DNA from 3 places in the Pseudomonas sp. SMV7 genome. Region 2 is predicted to be linked to each of the others. Evidence: predicted binding sites of a transcription regulator. Region 2 holds the regulator's gene; each other region holds the start of a gene.
The links. Region 2 encodes sigma-54, which starts transcription at its own class of promoters, with help from an activator protein. Its sites were predicted from a motif close to ANTGGCATNNANNTTGCTNT; they were not measured.

Region 1 (7,716 bases), on a different contig from region 2:
TCGCATCCTTGACCTTCAGCGCACCGAAGTGGGTGTTGTCGATGCCCGAGCCGTGACCGCTGAATTCCACCGCCAGGGTGCCGTCGGCAGCCAGGTGGTCGGCCCAGTCGACCGCGTGCACGCCGTCGTAGAGATCGTCGGCGTTCTTCATGGAGAAGCGCTTGAGCACCAGCAGCACCCGGTTGGCCAGGCGTGACCACAGGCACAGGCGGTAGGCGGTTTCCATGTCGGCGGCGCCGCGAATGGCCGAGGTGTGCTCACGCACCTCATCCAGGCCGAGGCTGCGGGCCTCTTCGGCAAGCAGGCCTTCCAGGCCTTTGGGGCAAGTGAGATAGAGTTCGAAACGGTCCGACATGAGTAATCCAGCGCCTTGGGCTATTTGACTGACGGGGCAACGCATCACCCCGCGATGTTTGCCGCACCCCTTTCCAGCAGGTGTGCGGGTGGCCTTCCCCGACACGCGAGCGTGCGGTGAACGGCCGGGCCGCCTGACCAATCTGCGCCTGGCCCAGTGGCAAGGACAGCTTAGATCATCAGGCAGTACGTAAAATTCTGGCGATGCCGGGGCAGATGTGACCCTTCGTCGCATTTCAAATTATTTCTGTCATCTGCCAGCAGCGCTGGCGAAATGACGTCAAGGTTCGGCAAACCCTGATCATAGCGGGCTCAACGTTAAACAAGGTTGAGTCGCATTTATTTACTTATCCCCTCACCCTCGGAAAGGTTACGTCCTTATGACAAATCGATCATTCACACCGTGACCTGCATTCGATAGAACTGGTCTCAGGCCGCATCGCAACGAGGCGGCACTTTCAGCTCGCCACGCCGGCAGCGAGCGCACACCGGCAGAAAGACTCTGCCCGGCCTCGGAGAGGCCGACGGGACATTACAGTCAACAAGTGAGGGCAACACCCTATGAGAAGACTTAAGCGTGATCCGTTGGAAAGAGCATATTCACGTGGCTACCAATACGGGGTCACCGGCAAATCCCGCGAACTTTGCCCCTTCAATCTTCCATCAGTTCGCCAAGCCTGGATCAACGGCTGGCGCGAAGGTCGCGGTGATAACTGGGACGGAATGACTGGCACCGCTGGCATCCATAGACTCAACGAAAATCACGCCGTTGGCTGAACGAGGACACTGAATTCGATTTACCATGCACGCCCTATCCGGGCGGCGGGCGAAGGCCCAGGGGCCCCTTGAAGGGGCCCTTTTTTTGCCCGCCGATCAAACCCGTGGCATCGCCGCGATAGCGTCCACCGCTTCGCGAATCAGCGCAGGCCCCTTGTAGATGAAGCCCGAGTAGATTTGCACCAGGCTCGCCCCGGCGGCGATCTTCTCGGCGGCATGCCGGCCTTCGGTAATGCCACCGGCAGCGATGATCGGCAGCTTGCCACCCAGTTCACCCGCCAGCACCTTGACGATGTGCGTGCTCTTCTGCAGAACCGGCGCGCCCGACAGGCCGCCCGCCTCGCCACCCTGCGGCAGCCCCTCGACACCTTCACGGCCCAGCGTGGTGTTGGTGGCGATCACCGCATCCATGCCCGACTCGATCAGCGTGGCAGCCACCAGGGCGGTTTCCTCGTCGCTCATGTCCGGGGCGATCTTGATCGCCAGCGGCACGCGCTTGCCATGTATGCCAGCCAGTTGCTCGCGACGCTCGGCCAGGGCATCGAGCAGTTGCTTGAGCGAGTCACCGAACTGCAGGCTGCGCAGGCCCGGGGTGTTCGGCGAACTGACATTGACCGTGATGTAGCTGGCGTCGGTGTAGACCTTGTCCAGGCAGATCAGGTAGTCATCGACGGCGCGCTCGACCGGGGTGTCGAAGTTCTTGCCGATGTTGATGCCCAGCACGCCTTTGTAACGTGCCGCGCGCACCCGGCCGAGCAGGTGGTCGACGCCCAGGTTGTTGAAGCCCATGCGGTTGATGATCGCCGTGGCTTCCGGCAGGCGGAACAGGCGTGGCTTGGGGTTGCCCGGCTGCGGGCGCGGGGTGACCGTGCCGATTTCGACGAAGCCGAAGCCCAGCTGGGCGAAACCGTCGATGGCCGCACCGTTCTTGTCCAGGCCGGCCGCCAGGCCTACCGGGTTGGCGAAGTTCAAGCCCATGACCGTGACCGGCAGGGCCGCCGGCTGCTTGCACAGCACGGCGTTGAGGCCGAGCCGGCCACCGGCACCGATCAGGTCCAGGGAAAGGTCGTGGGAGGTTTCCGGAGAAAGCTTGAACAGCAGCTGGCGGGCCAGGGTATACATGGGCGGCGAGGCTCGGGGTGGATGAGGGGGCGATTATAGCCAGCGCGCAGCCGGCATGACAGCAAATCGTGGGGCAGCTGCTCCAGTACTGCCGTCAGATGGCACATCGGTTGCACCAGACAAGCCCACAGCCTTATCAGTACGGGCGAGGAACCTTGTGAACACAGCACTCCGAGCAACGCCCCTGGCCTGGGTCAACGGCAGCGACGCACCGGAAAAGCCCAGCCTGAACATCGGCTACATGGCCCTGACCGACTGCGCCTCGGTGGTGGTCGCCGCCACCCAGGGTTTTGCCCAGCAACATGGCCTCACCCTCAACCTCCAGCGCCAGGGTTCCTGGGCCGGGCTGCGTGACAAACTGGTCAGCGGCGAGCTGGATGCCGCACATTGCCTGTATGGCCTGGCCTACGCCGTGCACCTGGGCATCGGTGGCGTACCGGCCAGTGCCATGGCCGTGCTGATGGGGCTGAACCAGAACGCCCAGGCGATCAACTTGTCGCCGGCCCTGCAACGCAAGGGCGTGACCAACCCCGAGGCACTGGCGCGCCTGGTGCACCAGCATGGCGCACGCCTGACCTTCGCCCAGACCTTCCCCACCGGCACCCATGCCATGTGGCTGTATTACTGGCTGGCCAGCCAGGGCATCCACCCGTTGCGCGACGTCGACAGCGTGGTGGTGCCGCCCGCGCAGATGGCCGCGCACATCCAGGCCGGGCGCATCGACGGTTTCTGCGTGGGCGAACCCTGGGCCGCCGACGCGGTGGCCAGGGGCCAAGGCTTCACCCTGGCCACCAGCCAGTCGATCTGGCCGGACCACCCGGAAAAGGTCCTGGCCTGTGCCCGCGCCTTCGCCGAGCAGTACCCCAACAGCGCCCGCGCGCTGATCAAGGCGATTCTCGCCGCCAGTCGCTTCATCGAGCAAAGCCCGGAGAACCGCCGCAGCACCGCCCAGCTGCTCAGTGGCAGCGCCTACCTGGACACCCCGCTGGAGCGCATCGAGCCGCGCCTGCTCGGCCATTACCAGGATGGCCTGGGCAACCACTGGCAAGACCCGCATGCCCTGCGCCTGCACGACCACGGCAAGGCCAACCTGCCCTACCTGTCCGACGGCATGTGGTTCATGACCCAGTTCCGCCGCTGGGGCCTGCTGCGCGCGGACCCCGACTACCTTGGCGTGGCCAGCCAGGTCCAGCAACTGGCCCTGTACCGTGAAGCGGCACAGAGCCTGGGCGTGGCCTGCCCCGAGCAGGCAATGCGCAGCAGCCTGCTGATCGACGGCACCCGCTGGGATGGCAGCGACCCTTACGCCTATGCCCGCAGTTTCAGCCTGCATGCCCTGGGCGAGCTGCCCGATGCCCGTGTCGGCGCGTGAGGGAGACGAGCATGTTGCGTATCCTGCTGATCGACGATACCCAGAACAAACTCGGCCGTCTCAAGGCGGCACTGAGCGAGGCCGGTTTCGAAGTCATCGAAGCCCCAGGCCTGACCATCGACCTGCCTGCCTGCGTCGAAACAGTGCGCCCGGACGTGGTGCTGATCGATACCGATTCACCAGACCGTGATGTGATGGAACAGGTGGTGCTGGTCAGCCGGGACCAGCCACGCCCCATTGTGCTGTTCACCGACGAACACGACCCTGCGGTGATGCGCCAGGCGATCCAGGCGGGCGTCAGCGCCTACATCGTCGAGGGCATCCATGCCGCGCGGCTGCAGCCGATCCTGGATGTGGCCATGGCCCGCTTCGAAAGTGACCAGGCGCTGAAGGCGCAGTTGCTCGCCCGCGACCAGCAGCTGGCCGAGCGCAAGCGTGTCGAGCAGGCCAAGGGTTTGCTGATGAAGATGAAGGACTGCAACGAGGAACAGGCCTACACCCTGATGCGCCGCCAGGCCATGAGCCGGCAGCAGAAGCTGATCCAGGTGGCCGAGCAGATCATCGCCATGCACGAGATGCTCGGTTAGCAGCCTGCCTTACGCGCTCCTACAAATACCAGGTCGCCTGGCAAGGTTGGCCCATCTCTTGCTGAACGAATTGCACCGGTAACCAACGGCGGTTGCCCACTTGATCCCGACAAAGACGTCGCTCTCCCCTCCACGGCCGTGGAGCGGGAAGCGGCGTCTTTTTCGTTCCGCTGCATTGCCAAGTGAGGTGTTCGATGAGTACCAGCTTCTGGAAATCCGGGCATGTGCCCACCCTGTTCGCCGCGTTCCTGTACTTCGACCTCAGCTTCATGGTCTGGTACCTGCTCGGCCCGCTGGCGGTGCAGATTGCCGCCGACCTGCAGCTGAGCGCACAGCAACGGGGCCTGATGGTGGCTACACCGATCCTGGCCGGGGCGATCCTGCGTTTTGTCATGGGCGTGCTGGTCGACCGCCTGTCACCCAGGACTGCCGGCCTGATCGGCCAGGTGGTGGTCATCGTCGCGCTTGCGGCGGCCTGGCACCTGGGCGTGCACAGCTATGAACAGGCGCTGCTGCTGGGCGTGTTCCTCGGCTTTGCCGGTGCCTCGTTCGCCGTGTCGCTACCGCTGGCCTCGCAATGGTACCCACCGCAACACCAGGGCAAGGCCATGGGCATCGCCGGTGCCGGCAACTCCGGTACGGTGTTCGCCGCCCTGTTGGCACCGGCGCTGGCCGCAGGCTTTGGCTGGAACAATGTGTTCGGCTTCGCGCTGATCCCGCTGGCGCTGACGCTGCTGGTGTTCGCCCTGCTGGCACGCAATGCCCCGCAGCGGCCCAAGCCGAAAGCCATGGCCGACTACCTCAAGGCCCTGGGCGACCGCGACAGCTGGTGGTTCATGTTCTTCTACAGTGTCACTTTCGGCGGCTTCATCGGCCTGGCCAGCGCCCTGCCCGGCTACTTCAGCGACCAGTACCGCCTGAGCCCGGTCACCGCCGGCTACTACACCGCCGCCTGCGTGTTCGCCGGCAGCCTGATGCGCCCGCTCGGCGGCGCGCTTGCCGACCGTTTCGGCGGCATCCGCACGCTGCTGGGCATGTACAGCGTGGCGGCCATCTGTATCGCTGCGGTCGGCTTCAACCTGCCCAGCGCAGCCGCCGCCCTGGCGCTGTTCGTCAGTGCCATGCTGGGCCTTGGTGCCGGCAATGGCGCGGTGTTCCAGCTGGTGCCGCAGCGCTTCCGCCAGGAGATCGGCGTGATGACCGGGCTGATCGGCATGGCCGGCGGCATCGGTGGCTTCCTGCTGGCGGCCGGCCTCGGCACCATCAAGCAGCACACCGGCGACTACCAGCTGGGACTGTGGCTGTTCGCCAGCCTGGGCCTGCTGGCCTGGTTCGGCCTGCATGGTGTCAAGCAGCGCTGGCGCACCACCTGGGGCTCGGCAGCCGTTACTGCGGCGCGGGTCTGAGGCGCGCCGATGAGCCTGCAACTGCGTTTCGCCCAGGCCAGCGCCACCGGGCCGCGCGAGGAAAACCAGGATGCCCTGCGCCTGGTCACCCCGGCGCCGGAGCTGGCCGCCAGCAAGGGCTACCTGTTCGCGCTTGCCGACGGTGTCAGCCAGTGCGCCGACGGTGGCCTGGCGGCACGTGCCAGCCTGCAGGCGCTGGCCCTGGACTACTACGCCACGCCTGCGACCTGGAGCGTGGCCCAGGCCCTCGACCGCCTGCTGCTGGCGCAAAACCGCTGGCTGCGAGCCCAAGGCAGCGGCCAGCCGTTGCTGACCACCCTCAGCGCGCTGGTACTGCGTGGCCGGCGCTTTACCCTGGCCCATGTCGGCGACTGCCGGGTGTACCGCTGGTACGCCGGGCGCCTGCAATGCCTGAGCGAAGACCATGTGTGGGACCAGCCCGGCATGCAGCATGTACTGAAGCGTGCGCTGGGCCTGGACCAGCACCTGCTGGTGGATTACCTGGAAGGCGAGCTGCAGGCGGGTGAATGTTTCCTGCTGCTCAGCGACGGGGTCTGGGCCAGCCTGGGCGACCAGCACATCCAGGCGGTGTTGCGCGAGCAACCCGACCTGCAACTGGCCGTCGATACCCTGGTCGCCAGCGCGCACCTCAACGGCAGCCAGGACAACGCCAGTGCCTTGCTGGTGCAGGTCGAGCAGCTGGGCACGGCCAACCTCGGCGACACCCTGGACCAGTTGCAGCAATGGCCGCTGCCCGGCCCGCTGCGCGAGGGCCAGCTGATCGATGGCTGGCACGTGGATAAGCTGCTCGCCCACAGCCGCCAGTCGCTGCTGTACCGGGTACGCGATGGCCATGGCCAAGCCTGGCTGCTCAAGACCCTGCCCGCCACGCGCGAGCAGGAGCCCGGCGCGGCGCAAGGCCTGCTGCTGGAGGAGTGGTTCCTGCGCCGGGTCGTCGGCCGCCACTTCCCCGAGCTGCACCCGGCCAGCCAGCGCCAGCAGCTGTACTACGTGATGCGCGAATACCCCGGCCAGAGCCTGGCGACGCTGCTCGCCGAGCAGGGCCCACTGCCCCTGTCGCGGTGGCTGGAGCTGGCCCGGCAACTGCTGCAGGCGGTCGGCGTGCTGCACCGGCGCAACCTGCTGCACCGCGACATCAAGCCGGAGAACCTGCACCTGGGCAGCGACGGCCAGCTGCGCCTGCTGGACTTCGGCCTGGCCTACTGCCCGGGCCTGTCCGAGGACCCGCCGCATGAGCTGCCGGGCACGCCCTCGTACCTTGCTCCGGAAGCGTTCGATGGCCAACCGCCCAGCCCACGCCAGGACCTGTATGCCGTGGGCGTTACGCTGTACCACCTGCTGACCGGGCATTACCCGTACGGCGAGGTCGAGGCGTTCCAGCGCCCGCGCTTCGGCCAGCCAATCAGCGCTGCGCGCTATCGCCCCGACTTGCCGGAATGGCTGCAGCACAACCTGCAGCAGGCGGTGGCGGCCGACCCGGCGCAACGTTTCGAAACCGCCGAACACTGGTTGCTGCTGCTCGAGCGCGGCGACCGCCAGGAACTGCCCGACCGGCCCCGACCACTGCTGGAACGCGAGCCACTGAAGGTATGGCGCACCCTGGCCCTGCTGTCGTTGCTGTTCAACCTGATCTTGCTGCTCGCCTTGCTCAAGGGCTGAGTGCACCTTGCCGATGAGGAAATGCTGATGAATGCGAAAGTCTGGCTGGTCGGTGCCGGCCCTGGCGACCCCGAGCTGCTCACCCTCAAGGCCGTACGCGCCCTGCAGCAGGCCGCCGTGGTGATGATCGACGACCTGGTCAACCCGGCAGTGCTGGAGCATTGCCCCCAGGCCCGGGTGATTGCCGTGGGCAAGCGCGGTGGCTGCCGCTCCACGCCGCAGGCGTTCATCCAGCGCCTGATGTTGCGCCATGCCCGGCAAGGGCGTTGCCTGGTGCGACTCAAGGGCGGCGACCCGTGCATTTTTGGCCGGGGTGGCGAAGAGGCGCTGTGGCTGCAGCAGCATGGCATCGAGGTGGAAGTGGTCAACGGCATCACCGCCGGCCTGGCTGGCGCCACGCAATGCGGCATTTCCCTGA
Region 2 (7,716 bases):
GAACCTGCTGGAAAGCATCGAGCTGATGGCCAATGCCAGCCGCCTGCTGGCCGACAAGGCTATCGCCAGCTTCAAGGTCAACGACAGCAAACTCAAGGAAGCCCTGGCGCGCAACCCGATCCTGGTCACGGCGCTGAACCCGATCATCGGTTACCTGAAGGCCGCCGAAATCGCCAAGACTGCCTACCAGCAGGGGCGCCCGATCATCGATGTGGCGCAGGAGCATACCGACCTGTCGCGTGAGCAACTGGAAACGCTGCTGGACCCGGAAAAGCTCACCGCTGGCGGTCTCTGACCCTGCTTCGCTGCCCAGGGTTGTCAGGCGTCGAGCCGCTGCCCTGGGCGGGTTTATTCGCCTTCGTCGAAATAGTTGTTGATCAACTCGACCAGCGCTTGCATGGCTTCGTCGTCCTGTTCCCCTTCGGTATGCAGGTACACCTGGGTGCCTTTGCCTGCCGCCAGCATCATTACCGCCATGATGCTCTTGCCATCCACCAGCTTGTCCGGCGCGCGGCCGACCCTGACCTGGCAGGGGAAGCGGCCGGCCACGCCGACAAACTTGGCTGCCGCCCGGGCGTGCAGCCCCAGCTTGTTGATGATGGTGATTTCACGGGCGGGCATCGTGGGGCGGATCCTTGGGCTAGAGGTCGCGGTGGCGGACCTGGACGTTTTTCAGGGATTGCTGCAGCAACTGGCCAAGGCGTTCGGTGAGGTATACCGAACGGTGGTGGCCGCCAGTGCAGCCAATGGCAATGGTGACATAGGCGCGGTTGCTGGCAGCGAAGCGGGGCAGCCACTTGAGCAGGTAGCTGGAAATGTCGTTGAACATCTCTTCGACGTCCGGCTGGGCGGCCAGGTAGTCGATCACCGGTTGCTCGAGGCCGGAATGCTCACGCAACTCGGGCTTCCAGTAGGGGTTGGGCAGGCAGCGCACGTCGAACACCAGGTCGGCATCGACCGGCATGCCGCGCTTGAAACCGAACGACTCGACCAGGAATGCCGTGCCAGGCTCGGGCTGGTTGAGCAGGCGCAGCTTGATCGAATCCCGCAGCTGGTAGAGATTCAGGCTGGTGGTGTCGATTTTCAGGTCAGCCAGGTCGGAAATCGGCCCGAGCAGTTCGCTCTCCACGCGGATTGCCTCTGCCAGCGAACGGTCGGCATTGGTCAGTGGGTGGCGTCGGCGGGTTTCCGAAAAGCGCTTGAGCAGGGTGTCTTCGTCCGCATCCAGGAACAGTACGTCGCACTTGATATGCCGGGCGCGGGCTTCCTCGAGCAGCTCGGGGAAACGGGACAGGTGGCTGGGCAGGTTGCGTGCGTCGATCGACACGGCGACCTTGGGTTGCAGCAGCTCGGTATTGATCAGGGCATTTTCCGCCAGCTGCGGCAGCAGCCCGGCGGGCAGGTTGTCAATGCAGTAGAAACCATGGTCTTCCAGGACGTCGAGGGCGGTGCTCTTGCCGGAGCCGGAGCGGCCGCTGACGATGATCAGGCGCATGTTCAGTGCTCGTTCTGTACGTCCAGGACAACCTGGAACAGGGCCTCGCTGCTGGTGGCCGCACGCAGGCGATCACGCACCTCCTTGCGATCAAGCATGCTGGCAATCTGGCGCAGCAGTTCCAGATGAGCATCGGTGGCGGCTTCTGGCACCAGCAGGACGAACAGCAGGTCCACCGGAGCACCATCGATGGCGTCGTAGTCGATCGGGGATTCCAGGTGCAGCAGGGCGCTGACCGGAGCTGAGCACCCGTGAAGCCGGCAGTGGGGAATGGCAATGCCATTACCGAAACCGGTCGAGCCGAGTTTTTCCCGGGCAACCAGTTTTTCGAAGACGTCCTGCATCTCCAGTTCCGGCACTTCTGCGGAGATGATGGTGGCGACCTTTTCCAGGGCGCGCTTCTTGCTGCCTCCCGGCACGTTCACCAGGGAACGGCCGGGGGTCAGGATGGTTTCAAGTCGGATCATGGATGAGGGGGATCAGCGGGCAGCTGCACCTTGCAGCAGGCTCTGCTGTTTTTCCTTGTGTTTTTTCAGTTGGCGGTCGAGCTTGTCGGCCAAGGCATCGATCGCTGCATACATGTCTTCGTGTTCGGCGTTGGCAACCACTTCGCCGCCGGGAATCTGCAGGGTCGCCTCGACCTTCTGCTGCAGCTTCTCGACCTTCATGATGACCTGCACGTTGGTGATCTTGTCGAAGTGACTTTCCACGCGAGCGAGCTTTTCAAGCACGTAATCGCGCAGTGGCTGGGTGACTTCTACATGCTGTCCACTGATATTGACTTGCATACAGCTTCTCCTTTGTTGCCCGTGCATAAAGAGGCAGGTCTTGCACCTGCCCCACAAACGCTGTGGCGCATCTCAGGGGCTACATCAGTCGCTTGCGTTCGCTCGACGGTGCGATGCCGAGAGACTCGCGGTACTTGGCGACGGTGCGACGGGCTACCTGGATGCCTTGTGCCTCCAGTAAACCAGCGATCTTGCTGTCACTCAATGGCTTTTTCTGATTTTCCGCCGCAACCAGTTTCTTGATGATCGCGCGGATCGCCGTGGACGAGCATTCGCCGCCTTCGGAGGTGCTGACGTGGCTGGAGAAAAAGTATTTCAGTTCGTAGATGCCACGCGGAGTGTGCATGTATTTCTGCGTGGTAACCCGCGAAATGGTCGACTCGTGCATGCCCACGGCCTCGGCGATGTCATGCAGCACCAGGGGTTTCATCGCTTCGTCGCCGTGGTCGAGGAAGCCGCGCTGGTGCTCGACGATCTGCGTGGCCACCTTCATCAGGGTCTCGTTGCGGCTTTGCAGGCTCTTGATGAACCAGCGCGCTTCCTGCAGCTGGTTGCGCATGAAGGTGTTGTCGGCACTGGTATCGGCCCGGCGCACGAACCCGGCGTACTGCGGGTTGACGCGCAGGCGCGGGATGGCTTCCTGGTTCAGCTCCACCAGCCAGCGGTCATTGTCCTTGCGCACGATGACGTCGGGCACCACGTATTCAGGTTCGCTGGACTCGATCTGCGACCCGGGGCGCGGGTTGAGGCTCTGCACCAGCTCGATGACCTGGCGCAGCTCGTCTTCCTTGATTTTCATGCGCCGCATCAGCTGGCTGTAATCGCGGCTGCCGAGCAGGTCGATGAAATCGGTGACCAGGCGCTTGGCTTCGTTCATCCACGGCGTGTTGGCTGGCAGCTGGCGCAGTTGCAGCAGCAGGCATTCGCCGAGGTTGCGAGCGCCGACGCCCGCCGGCTCGAACTGCTGGATGCGGTGCAGTACCGCTTCGACTTCGTCCAGCTCGATATCCAGCTCAGGGTCGAAACCGGCGCAGATTTCCTCAAGGGTGTCTTCCAGGTAGCCCTGGCCATTGATGCTGTCGATCAGGGTGACGGCGATCAGGCGGTCGGTATCCGACATCGGTGCCAGGTTCAGCTGCCATAGCAGGTGGCTTTGCAGGCTTTCGCCGGCCGATGTTCGCGTGGTGAAGTCCCATTCGTCATCGTCGCTGCTCGGCAGGCTGCTGGCGCTGGTCTGGTAGATGTCTTCCCAGGCGGTGTCGACCGGCAGCTCGTTGGGAATGCGCTCGCTCCACTCACCGTCTTCAAGGTTGTCGGCACTGCTGGTGCTTTCCTGGAAGCTGTTGTCCTGGACTTCGGCGACCGGTTTGTTCTCGGCGTTGTCCGCCATCGGGTCGCTGTTGTCGAAGTCGTCGCCGTCTTCCTGACGTTCGAGCATCGGGTTCGACTCCAGCGCTTCCTGGATTTCCTGTTGGAGGTCCAGGGTGGAGAGCTGGAGCAGGCGGATGGCCTGTTGCAACTGCGGCGTCATCGTCAGTTGCTGGCCCATTTTTAGGACGAGCGATGGTTTCATGGCTGGGGCTTAATACCTTGTTCGCCGGCGCGCATGCGCCATCCACTACACGGGGGCGCCGGAGCGCCAGATCAAGCAAGTTTTATGCCTTAAATTGTAGCGTTTGCCTAGAGCGCCGTAACAACTTTACCCCCCATTCCAGGGCGAATTGCCAGTGCTCCAGGCGCGTGCCAGGGTCAGAGCCGGAACTCGTGGCCCAGGTAAACCTCTTTGACCAAGTCGTTGGCCAGGATGGTCTCGGCATCGCCTTCGGCGATGAGGCGGCCATCATTGACGATATAGGCGGTTTCGCAGATATCCAGGGTTTCGCGGACGTTGTGGTCGGTGATCAGCACACCGATGCCCTTGGCCTTGAGGTGGTGGATGATCTGCTTGATGTCGCCGACGGAGATCGGGTCGACACCGGCAAACGGTTCGTCCAGCAGGATGAACTTGGGCGCGGTCGCCAGTGCACGGGCAATCTCGACGCGGCGGCGTTCGCCACCGGACAGGCTCATGCCGAGGTTGTCGCGAATGTGGCTGATGTGGAACTCCTGCAGCAGGCTTTCCAGTTCCTTGCGCCGGCCTTCGCGGTCGAGGTCCTTGCGGGTCTCGAGGATCGCCATGATGTTGTCGGCCACCGACAGTTTACGGAAGATCGAGGCTTCCTGCGGCAGGTAGCCGATACCGGCGCGGGCGCGACCGTGCATGGGCTGGTGGCTGACATCGAGGTTGTCGATCAGCACGCGGCCCTGCTCGGCCTGGACCAGGCCGACGATCATGTAGAAGCAGGTGGTCTTGCCGGCGCCATTGGGGCCGAGCAGGCCGACGATCTGGCCGCTGTCGATCGACAGGCTGACGTCACGCACGACTTGCCGCCCCTTGTAGCTCTTGGCCAGGTGCTGGGCTTTGAGGGTTGCCATTTACTCGGCCTTCTTCTTGGGCTGGATCACCATGTCGATACGCTGACGCGGCGAAGTCACGTTGCCACCACGACCGGCGGTCGCCACCTGGGTCTTGGTGTTGTAGACGATCTTCTCGCCTTCGGTGGTGTTGCCTTCGTTCTCGACCTTGGCGCGATCGGTGAGGACCACCATGTCCTTTTGCGCCTGGTACTGGATGGTGACCGCCCAGCCCTTCATCTTGTCCGGCTTGGCTGCGCTCTGCTGCTGCTCGAAGTAGGCCAGGTTGCCCACCGAGGTCACCACGTCGATGTCGCCGGAGGCGGAGCGGGTGATGGTCACGGTGTTGCCTTTGATCATCATCGAACCCTGGGTGATGATCACGTCGCCGGTGTAGGTGGCCACGCCCTGCTTGTCGTCCAGGTGGGCATTGTCGGCCTGGATGCGGATAGGCTGGTCACGATCATTCGGCAGGGCGAGGGCGCTCGCGCTTCCCAGTGCTGCGCTCAGGCTGAGCAAAAGGGGGAGGGTTTTAACGAGCCTCATACTGTCCTCTTACGTTAGAGAGCAAGTCCATCTTGCCTTCTTTCAAATACGCTTTCATTCCTTTACCCGTAGTCGTGCCACCGGCGCCGTCGATTCTAACGGCTTGCTCGGTCTGCGCATATTGCTTCTGCGGGAACACGGTCATGCGTGAGCTGGTAATGATGGTTTCACGCTGCTTTTCGTCGGTACGGGCCACCCGCACGTTGTCGATCAGTTCGACTTCGCTGCCGTCCGGGTTGACCTCGGCGCGGGTGCTCTGCACGTGCCACGGGAACGCGGTGCCGCGGTACAGGTGCAGGTCCGGCGTGGTCAGCAAGGTGATTTCGCTGGCCTTGAGGTGTTCGACCTTGTCGGCGGTCATTTCGTACTGCAGCTTGCCGTCGGGCAGGAACTGCACGCTGTGGGCGTTCACCGCATAGTAGTCGATGGCGCTTTCGTCGGTCTGCGCCACCGGCTTGTCGAGGAAGCTTTCCGGGCTGACATTCCAGTAGCCGATCGCCACCAGCAGGGCGGCGATCACCGCGAGCAGCGCAATGTTGCGGGCTTTCTTGCTGAACATGGGCAGCCTTACAGGTAATTGGCGTTGGCAGCGTCCAGGGTGCCCTGGGCCTGCATGATCAGTTCGCAGAATTCACGGGCTGCGCCTTCGCCGCCACGTGCCTGGGTCACGCCGTGGGCGTGCTGGCGAACGAATGGAGCGGCGTTGGCCACCGCCATGCCCAGGGCGACCCGGCGAATCACCGGCAGGTCGGGCAGGTCGTCGCCGAGGTAGGCCACTTGAGCATAGCTCAGGCCCAGCTCGGCGAGCAGGCCGTCAAGCACCACCAGTTTGTCCTCGCGGCCCTGATAAAGGTGCGGGATACCGAGGTTCTTCGCCCGGCGCTCGACCACCGGGGTCTTGCGCCCGCTGATGATCGCGGTGGTCACGCCCGAGGCCATGAGCATCTTGATGCCCTGGCCGTCGAGGGTGTTGAAGGTCTTGAATTCGCTGCCGTCCTCGAGGAAGTACAGGCGCCCGTCGGTGAGCACGCCGTCCACGTCGAACACTGCCAGCTTGATGTGCTTGCCGCGTTGCATGAGGTCCTGGTTCATTCCATCGCTCCTTTACATTACGCCGGCGCGCAGCAGGTCGTGCATGTTCAGGGCGCCGGTCGGGCGGTCCTCGCGGTCTACCACAACCAAGGCGCCGATCTTGTGGTCTTCCATGATCTTCAGGGCCTCGGCCGCGAGCATTTCGGCGCGGGCCGTCTTGCCGTGCACGGTCATGACCTGGTCGATCAGGGTGGTGTGGACGTCGATGTTGCGGTCCAGGCTGCGGCGCAGGTCGCCGTCGGTAAAGATCCCGGCGAGCTTGCCGTCGGCTTCGACGATCACCGTCATGCCCAGGCCTTTGCGGGACATTTCCACGAGGGCGTCCTTGAGCAGGGTGCCGCGCGGGACCTGAGGCAGTTCGTCGCCGGCGTGCATCACGTTCTCGACCTTCAGCAGCAGGCGGCGGCCCAGCGCACCACCCGGGTGCGAGAAGGCAAAGTCCTCGGCGGTGAAGCCGCGGGCCTCGAGCAGGGCGATGGCCAGGGCGTCACCGAGCACCAGCGATGCGGTGGTGGAAGAGGTGGGGGCCAGATTCAGCGGGCAGGCCTCTTGCTCGACGCGCGCGTCGAGGTTGACCTCGGCAGCCTGGGCCAGGGGCGAGTCCGGGTTGCCGGTCAGGCTGATCAGCTTGATGCCCAGGCGCTTGATCAGCGGCAGCAGGGTAACGATTTCGGCGGTGCTGCCAGAGTTCGACAGGGCGAGGATCACGTCATCGCGGGTAATCATGCCCATGTCGCCATGGCTGGCTTCGGCCGGGTGCACGAAAAACGCCGGCGTACCGGTGCTGGCCAGGGTGGCGGCGATCTTGTTGCCGATGTGCCCGGACTTGCCCATGCCGACCACGACGACCCGGCCCTTGCTGGCCAGGATCAGTTCGCAGGCCTTGACGAAGTTGTCGTCGATGCGCGCCAGCAGGGCCTCTACGGCCTCGAGTTCCAGGCGCAGGGTGCGTTGGGCGGATTGGATCAGCTCGCTGGATTGGCTCATGTCGAAAAAGCAATGCCTGATGAAAAGGCGGCGATTATAGCTGCAATGAACGAAACCCTCACGCTTTCGATTGCCGTGGCGAATCTCGCACCTGCCTGTCACGGGGCTGAACGAGTCGTTTGCCGACCTTGGGGCGACGCTGTCAGCGGTGCTATAGTTCGCCGCTATTCGGCCCGCCAAGGGGCGCGTGTGCCTTCCAGGTGGAGGCCGGCGTCCATTAGGACGAGGCTGCATCAGCAAGGAGTCTAGATGAGTGTGGATAGCGCCTACGCGGTCGAGTTGAAGGGGGTTACCTTCAAACGCGGTTCGCGCAGCATTTTCAGCAACGTCGACATTCGCATCCCGCGCGGCAAG
Region 3 (7,716 bases), on a different contig from region 2:
GCTGGCGACCCGGCCGGCATCGACCTGGTAGCTGCCGTCGGCGATCGCCTGTTTCAACTGGGCCACACGGGCGCTGTTGACCACCGGCTCGTCGCGCAGCTTGTCGCTGATCTTCTGCAACTGCTGTGCCTCCTGGCTGAGGTGTACCGCTTCTCCGCTGGCGCTGGTGGTTGCTTCCTGGCTGGCTGCCGGTTTTTCGGCGCTGCCGGATGCGCTGTTGCTGCGCACGCCGCCCGTGACGGACGGAGAATTATTTACACGACTGAAGTCGATGACCATGATCAGAAACCTCTGGGTATTTGGACGCTTGCCTTGTTTTCGGCCAACCCGAAAGAAACTTTAGGCACAAATGCGTAGCCGCCTGTCGGCAAGCTTGCGAACCCGTTTTCTGACACAGTTTAGGAGCAGCGGTTCCTCACCGCCAGCGCAATGTCGGCTGGCTACATGCTCACCTCGACCTGGCCCGGGCCGGTGACCCTGGCCTTGACCACCCGTTTGGAATTGAGGTTACGCACCCGGATCTGCTCGCTCAGGCCGCCCTTGCCCAGCGCTTCGCCGGGCATGCGTACGCTCAGGCTGCCGCTGCGGGCGATGATCACCACGTGGTCGCCCTTGCGCACCACCTCGGCCTGTTCCAGGTGCTGCGGGGTGAGCACCTGGTCGATCACCGTGGGGCGCAGCATCTTCATGCCGACCGCTTGGTCCAGTTCGGTCAGGAAGCCTTGCCCCAGGGTGCCGACATCGCGCTCGCGCAGGGCCACGTCGCCTTCGCTCACCACGTTGTCGCGCTTCAACGGGCGGGTCGCCACCACGACTTCGCGGAACAGCCGCACGGTGGCCGGCACGAACACGGTCCACGGCGCTGCGCTGTCGCAACGCACCTTCACCGTAACCCGGCCCAACGGTTGTGCCGGGCTTTCCAGCGAGGCGTCCAGCTGCTGGCTGCACAGCGGCATGCGCAGGCGTGGGTCCAGCGGGTTGACCTGGATTTCGTAGCGGCCGGCGGTCTGGGTGGTGGCCAGGTAATCTTCGACGCTGAATTCAAGAAACCCTTGGGTGACACCGATAAGCTGTTCAGGCAAGGTAAACGCGTCCGCTACCGTGCGAACGCCAGGCGTCAGCAGGCACAGCACGGCCAGCGAGCCAGTCAGCAGGCGCGTCAATCGTCGGGAAAATGTCGTTTTCGTGTACATGACGCTCAAAAAAGCAAAGCCCGTGCCGACTTGCTAGGTGAGTGGCACCGAAAGGCTCAAAGGTAGAGGAGACTGGCATGGCAGGTGTTATGGATTCGGTCAACCAGCGCACGCAGCTGGTCGGGCAGAACCGCCTGGAATTGCTGCTGTTCCGCCTCAATGGCGAACAGCTATACGGCATCAACGTGTTCAAGGTCAGGGAAGTGCTGCAATGCCCTGCACTGACCTTGCTGCCCAAGGCGCACCCGGTGGTGCGCGGCGTTGCCAATATTCGCGGGGCGACCATCCCGATCCTCGACCTGTCGATGGCCACCGGGCTGCGGCCGCTGCAGGAAGACACGCGCAACAGCTTCGTGATCATTACCGAGTACAACACCAAGACCCAAGGCTTCCTGGTGCATTCGGTGGAACGTATCGTCAACATGAACTGGGAAGAAATCCATCCGCCACCCAAGGGTACCGGCCGCGATCACTACCTGACCGCAGTCACCCGGGTAGACAACCGCATGGTCGAGATCATCGACGTGGAGAAGGTGCTGGCCGAGGTGGCGCCATCGTCCGAGTCGGTGTCGGCGGGGGTGATCGATGCCGAGGTGCAGGACAAGGCCGTGCTGCTGCGGGTGCTCACCGTCGACGATTCGTCGGTGGCGCGCAAGCAGGTCAGCCGCTGCCTGCAGACAGTAGGGGTCGAGGTGGTGGCGCTCAATGACGGTCGCCAGGCCCTGAACTACCTGCGTCAGCTGGTGGACGAGGGCAAGAAGCCGGAAGAAGAGTTCCTGATGATGATCTCCGACATTGAAATGCCGGAAATGGATGGCTACACGCTGACCGCGGAGATCCGCAGTGACCCACGCATGCAAAAATTGCATATCTGCCTGCATACTTCGCTTTCCGGGGTGTTCAACCAGGCAATGGTGAAGAAGGTCGGGGCGGATGACTTCCTGGCCAAGTTCAAGCCGGACGACCTGGCCCAGCGGGTGGTCGACCGGATCAAGGCGGCACATTGAAAGCGCCGGGGGCAAGCCCCCGGCACCAGTGATTGAAAAGAGGCGGCAGAAGTGTCTACGGGTAATTTGGATTTCGAACAGTTCCGGGTCTTCCTGGAGAAAGCCTGTGGCATCCTGCTGGGGGATAACAAGCAGTACCTGGTTTCCAGCCGTCTCAACAAGCTGATGGAACAACAGGGCATCAAGAACCTGGGCGAGCTGGTACAGCGCATCCAGGCCCAGCCGCGAGGTGGCTTGCGCGAGCAGGTGGTCGATGCCATGACCACCAACGAGACCCTGTGGTTTCGCGACACCTACCCGTTCGAAGTACTGAAGAACAAGGTGATTCCGGAGTTCATCCGCAACAACCCCGGGCAGCGCCTGCGCATGTGGTCGGCGGCCTGTTCGTCGGGGCAGGAGCCGTATTCCATCTCGATGGCCATCGACGAGTTCGAGCGCAGCAACCTGGGGCAGTTGAAGATGGGCGCGCAGATCGTCGCCACCGACTTGTCCGGCAGCATGCTGACCAACTGCAAGACTGGCGAGTACGACAGCCTGGCGATTGCCCGCGGCTTGTCCCAGGAGCGCCTGCAGCGTTACTTCGACACCAAGGGGCCGGGGCGCTGGGCGGTCAAGCCGGCGATTCGCAGCCGTGTCGAGTTCCGCTCGTTCAACCTGCTCGACAGCTATGCCAGCCTGGGCAAGTTCGACGTGGTGTTCTGCCGTAACGTGCTGATCTACTTCTCGGCGCAGGTGAAGAAGGACATCCTGATGCGCATCCATGGCACCCTGAAACCGGGTGGCTACCTGTTCCTTGGCGCTTCCGAGGCGCTGAACGGACTGCCGGACCATTACCAGATGGTGCAGTGCAGCCCGGGGATCATCTACCAGGCCAAGTAAGCACAGAAGGCCGGCAGCGAAAGTTGCCGGCCTTTTCGTTTGTCTGCTCTGGCCGCTTCGCGGGCGCGCCTGCGAAAAGCCGGAACAGGAAAAGCTGACGTCAATTTTTTGTTTTGCCGCTTTTGCCGCCTGGCAATTGCCGCTTTCGCCGCTCCGGGCGGAAGGCCTTTGCCGCTTTTCTGGCATCACTCTGACAGCACCGCTCCCTGGAAGCCCGTATTTGCAGGCTTTCAGTTGGTTGGCACAGCCCTTGCTATAGCTTGGCCAACGATATTCCGGTCAACCTTCGAAGGTTTCCCCGACATGAGCATCAGTTTCGACAAGGCGCTTGGCATCCATGAAAAGGCCCTGGGCTTCCGCGCCCAGCGCGCCGAAGTGCTGGCCAACAACATCGCCAACGCCGACACGCCCAACTACAAGGCGCGTGACATGGACTTCGCTTCGGTGCTCGCCGCCGAAAGCGACAAGCAGCAGAGCGGCCGTTTCAGCCTCGACCGCACCAACAGCCGGCACATCGAGGCCGAAGGCCTGGCCATGGCCGACGATACCCTGAAGTACCGCACGCCGCTGCAGCCGTCGATCGACCAGAACACCGTGGACGCGCAGATCGAGCAATCGAACTACACCGAAAACGCGGTCGGCTTCCAGGCCAGCTTCACCTTGCTCAACAGTAAATTCAAAGGGCTGGTATCGGCCCTGCGGGGAGAATGACCATGTCCCTTTCCAGTGTCTTCAACATTGCCGGTAGCGGCATGAGTGCGCAGAACACGCGCCTGAACACCGTTGCTTCGAACATTGCCAACGCCGAGACCGTGTCCTCGAGCATCGACCAGACCTACCGCGCTCGCCACCCGGTGTTCGCCACTACCTTCCAGGATGCCCAGGCCGGCAGCAGCCAGTCGCTGTTCGAAGACCAGGGCGAAGCCGGGCAAGGCGTGCAGGTAAAAGGCATCGTCGAGGACCAGAGCAACCTCGAAGCCCGCTACGAGCCGAACCACCCGGCGGCGAACAAGGATGGCTATGTCTACTACCCGAACGTCAACGTGGTCGAGGAAATGGCCGACATGATTTCCGCCAGCCGGGCATTCCAGACCAACGCCGAGCTGATGAACACGGCCAAGAGCATGATGCAGAAAGTCCTGACCCTGGGTCAGTGATAAGGAAACCAGACCATGGCAATCGATACTACCGGCGTGAATCTCAACGAAGTGCTTGCGGCGTCGGGTGTGGGTACCAACACCAAGAAGACCGTGGACACCGCATCCAAGACCGGCACCGACTCGCTCGGCAAGGATGCCTTCCTGCAGTTGCTGGTGACCCAGATGCAGCACCAGAACCCGCTGGACCCGCAGGACAACGGTGAATTCGTTGCTCAGTTGGCGCAGTTCAGCAGCCTCGAGGGCATCACCTCGCTGAACGAATCGGTCAGTGCCATTACCAGTGCCATGGCCTCGTCCCAGGCACTGCAGGCGTCGTCGCTGGTCGGTCGCTCGGTGGTGGTGCAGAACGACAAGGCTATCGTCGATACCACCCAAAGCTTCAACGCGCAGTTCGTGGTACCGCAAGCCATCGGCGAAGCGAAGATCACCATCAAGGACAAGGACGGCAACACCGTCAAGACCATCGAACTGGGTGAGCAGAAGGCCGGTTACGCCGACTTCATCTGGGACGGTACCAACAATAGCGGCGCGAAAGTCGACCCGGGCACCTACACCTTCACCGCCAGCACCACGGTGGATGGCAAGGCCGTGCAGATGAACACGCTGTTGCCGGCCAAGGTGACCAGCGTCAGCTTCAGTTCCGCCGGCGAAATGGTGCTCAACCTCGCTGGCGTTGGCAAAGTGTCCCTCTCCGACGTGCAAACCATCGGTATCTAAGGCCCATTAGTGCGGCAAAAGGAGCGAATTCATGTCTTTCAATATCGGCCTTAGCGGTCTGTACGCAGCAAACAAGCAACTGGATGTCACCGGCAACAACATCGCCAACGTCAACACCACCGGTTTCAAGTCGTCGCGCGCCGAGTTCGCCGATGTCTATGCCGGTGCCAACCGCCTGGGCGTGGGCAAGAACCAGGTCGGTAACGGTGTGCGTCTGGCGGCCGTTTCCCAGCAGTTCACCCAGGGTGACGTCAACAACACCGGCAATGTGCTGGACATGGGTATCCAGGGGCAGGGCTTCTTCGTGCTGTCCGATAACGGCTCGCGCGTCTATACCCGTGCCGGTGCCTTCCAGGCCAGCAAGGACAACTTCGTGGTGACCTCGGACGGCCTGCGCCTGCAGGGTTATGCCGCTGACTCGACCGGCAAGATCCAGAAGGGCGTGCTGAGCGATCTGCAGATCGACACCTCGGCACTGCAGCCCAAGGCCACTTCCCTGATCGACCAGGGCATCAACCTGAACTCTTCGGCCGCTGACATCCCGCTGGAAGTCGACGATGGTACTGGTGCGATGGTGCCGAACCTGCCGTTCGACCCTGCTGACCAGAAGACCTACACCAAGTCCTTCCCGACCAAGGTGTACGACAGCCAGGGCAACGAGCACACCATGGAGCAGTTCTATCGCAAGACCGGCACCAATGAGTGGACCATGTACACCCTGGTTGACGGCCGTAACCCGTTCGACCCGTCCTCCACAGCACCGCTGACCGGCACCATCAGCTTCAACAGCGATGGCTCGGTCAAGGGCATGACGGCCGACAACACCGGCCACCCGGCGGGCTCGTCGTTCACCGTGACCAACAACACCTTCACCATGACCGGTTGGGTGCCAGCGGTGGAAGATTCGGCGGGTAACTGGATCGCCAATGGCGCGGCGGGCAATGCCGACGGCATGCGCCTGTCGATGAACAGCACCACCTCGTACAACACCGAGACCGCGCGCATGTCGCAGTCCCAGGATGGTTATGCGACCGGCATCCTGTCGAGCCTGAGCATCGACTCGACCGGCGTACTGTTCGCCAGCTTCAGCAACCAGCAGTCGCGTGCCATCGGCCAGGTCGCGCTGGCCAGCTTCGCCAACGAGCAGGGCCTGCAGCAGATCGGCGGTACCCGCTGGACCGAAACCTACACCTCCGGCATTCCGGGCATCGATGCGCCGAAGACCGGTACCCTGGGCAGCGTCGAGTCCAACTCGCTGGAAGCCTCCAACGTCAACCTGACCCAGGAACTGGTCGAGCTGATCAAGGCGCAGAGCAATTACCAGGCGAACGCCAAGACCATCTCCACCGAAAGCACCATCATGCAGACCGTCATCCAGATGGCCTGATGGTTGCTGGTTGAGCGTGTCAGGACGAACCCCTTTGTCGTGAAGGGGTTCGTTGTTTTTGCAGGGGGCGTCATGAAAAAACTGCTTGTCGCACTGGTTGCTGCAGCGTGCCTGTACCAGGCCCAGGCCGGCACCGCGCCGTGGTGGCGCTGGGAGAGCCAGGTGGATGGGCGCCTGGTCTGTTCGCAATGGCCGCCGGGGGAGGGCTGGAAGAAGTTTGCCGGGCCCTTCACCAATGGCGCTTGCCGCGAGCCTTGAAGGCGCCCGCGAAGAGCCCGGTACAAGTTTGCCGTCACCGGCAAGCAAGCGCCGGATAACCGGCGTTCAATACCCTGGCGGCACCCTTGAAAGCCCGTATTCACGGGCTTTTTCATGATTCTGAAAAGTTGGTTCGGAACTTGCTTTAGAGCCTGCACAGCAGCGGCGAGCGGCAAACGATCGCCAGTGCAGCGGAGGATGACTGTGGACAAGATGCTTTACGTGGCCATGACCGGCGCCAGCCAGAACGCGCTGGCGCAGAAGGCCCACGCCAACAACCTGGCGAACATTTCCACCAACGGTTTTCAGCGTGACCTGGAGCAGGCGCGCTCGATGCCGGTGTTCGGCGACAGCTTTCCGGCGCGGGCCTTTGCCATGACCGAGCGCCCGGCCACCGACTTCAGCGAAGGCCCGATGATCGAAACCGGGCGCGACCTGGACGTGACGGTGACCGGCAAAGGTTTCATTGCCGTGCAGGCGCCCGATGGCAGCGAAGCCTATGTGCGTACCGGCAGCCTGAACATCGACGCCCTGGGCGTGCTGCGTGCCGGCAACGGCATGCCGGTGATCGGCAATGGCGGCCCCATCGCCATCCCGCCAGAGCAGAAGGTTGAAGTCGGCGCCGACGGCACCATCAGCATCCGCTCCATGGGTGAAGACCCGCGGGTGATGGCCGAGGTCGACCGTATCAAGCTGGTCAACCCGGACAGCAAAGGCCTGACCAAAGGCCTGGACGGGCTGATCCATACCCGGGACGGCCAGCCCGCCGCCGCCGACGTCAACGTGCGGGTGGTGTCAGGCTTCCTGGAGGGCAGCAACGTCAACGCCGTGGAAGAAATGACTTCGGTGCTGGCGCTGTCCCGTCAATTCGAACTGCACGTCAAGATGATGAACGCGGCCAAGGAAGGCGACGAAGCCATGGCGCGTGTTTTGCAAATCGGCTAATCACATTTGAACGGGTGCCGTAAAACAGGCGCACGAGGAGAACTTACATGCTTCCGGCTCTTTGGGTCGCTAAAACCGGCCTGTCCGCCCAGGACACCAACCTGACGGTCATCTCCAACAACCTGGCCAACGTCTCGACCACCGGCTTCAAGCGTGATCGCGCAGAGTTC

Region 1: a site for sigma-54 is predicted at 2,351-2,370, ahead of ACLEJP_RS16725 (CmpA/NrtA family ABC transporter substrate-binding protein). Genes of this name have one in related genera too.
Region 3: a site for sigma-54 is predicted at 3,317-3,336, ahead of flgB (flagellar basal body rod protein FlgB). Genes of this name have one in related genera too.

Annotation. Positions count from the first base shown of each region.
Region 1 covers NZ_JBKGGT010000013.1:24,057-31,772, forward strand. The annotation lists gene rlmKL (bifunctional 23S rRNA (guanine(2069)-N(7))-methyltransferase RlmK/23S rRNA (guanine(2445)-N(2))-methyltransferase RlmL) at 1-355, opposite strand, end outside; gene rmf (ribosome modulation factor) at 916-1,131, shown strand; gene ACLEJP_RS16720 (quinone-dependent dihydroorotate dehydrogenase) at 1,228-2,253, opposite strand; gene ACLEJP_RS16725 (CmpA/NrtA family ABC transporter substrate-binding protein) at 2,411-3,625, shown strand; gene ACLEJP_RS16730 (ANTAR domain-containing response regulator) at 3,637-4,212, shown strand; gene ACLEJP_RS16735 (nitrate/nitrite transporter) at 4,407-5,618, shown strand; gene ACLEJP_RS16740 (protein kinase domain-containing protein) at 5,628-7,298, shown strand; gene cobA (uroporphyrinogen-III C-methyltransferase) at 7,326-7,716, shown strand, end outside.
Region 2 covers NZ_JBKGGT010000009.1:186,208-193,923, forward strand. The annotation lists gene ACLEJP_RS13675 (class II fumarate hydratase) at 1-295, shown strand, start outside; gene ACLEJP_RS13680 (HPr family phosphocarrier protein) at 349-621, opposite strand; gene rapZ (RNase adapter RapZ) at 641-1,495, opposite strand; gene ptsN (PTS IIA-like nitrogen regulatory protein PtsN) at 1,498-1,962, opposite strand; gene hpf (ribosome hibernation-promoting factor, HPF/YfiA family) at 1,975-2,283, opposite strand; gene ACLEJP_RS13700 (RNA polymerase factor sigma-54) at 2,363-3,856, opposite strand; gene lptB (LPS export ABC transporter ATP-binding protein) at 4,033-4,758, opposite strand; gene lptA (lipopolysaccharide transport periplasmic protein LptA) at 4,759-5,283, opposite strand; gene lptC (LPS export ABC transporter periplasmic protein LptC) at 5,270-5,842, opposite strand; gene ACLEJP_RS13720 (KdsC family phosphatase) at 5,851-6,375, opposite strand; gene ACLEJP_RS13725 (KpsF/GutQ family sugar-phosphate isomerase) at 6,388-7,362, opposite strand; gene ACLEJP_RS13730 (ATP-binding cassette domain-containing protein) at 7,612-7,716, shown strand, end outside.
Region 3 covers NZ_JBKGGT010000014.1:73,712-81,427, reverse strand. The annotation lists gene flgM (flagellar biosynthesis anti-sigma factor FlgM) at 1-279, opposite strand, end outside; gene flgA (flagellar basal body P-ring formation chaperone FlgA) at 441-1,193, opposite strand; gene ACLEJP_RS17765 (chemotaxis protein CheV) at 1,271-2,200, shown strand; gene cheR (protein-glutamate O-methyltransferase CheR) at 2,252-3,079, shown strand; gene flgB (flagellar basal body rod protein FlgB) at 3,383-3,790, shown strand; gene flgC (flagellar basal body rod protein FlgC) at 3,793-4,236, shown strand; gene flgD (flagellar hook assembly protein FlgD) at 4,252-4,956, shown strand; gene flgE (flagellar hook protein FlgE) at 4,988-6,343, shown strand; gene ACLEJP_RS17735 (hypothetical protein) at 6,416-6,601, shown strand; gene ACLEJP_RS17730 (flagellar basal body rod protein FlgF) at 6,806-7,546, shown strand; gene flgG (flagellar basal-body rod protein FlgG) at 7,594-7,716, shown strand, end outside.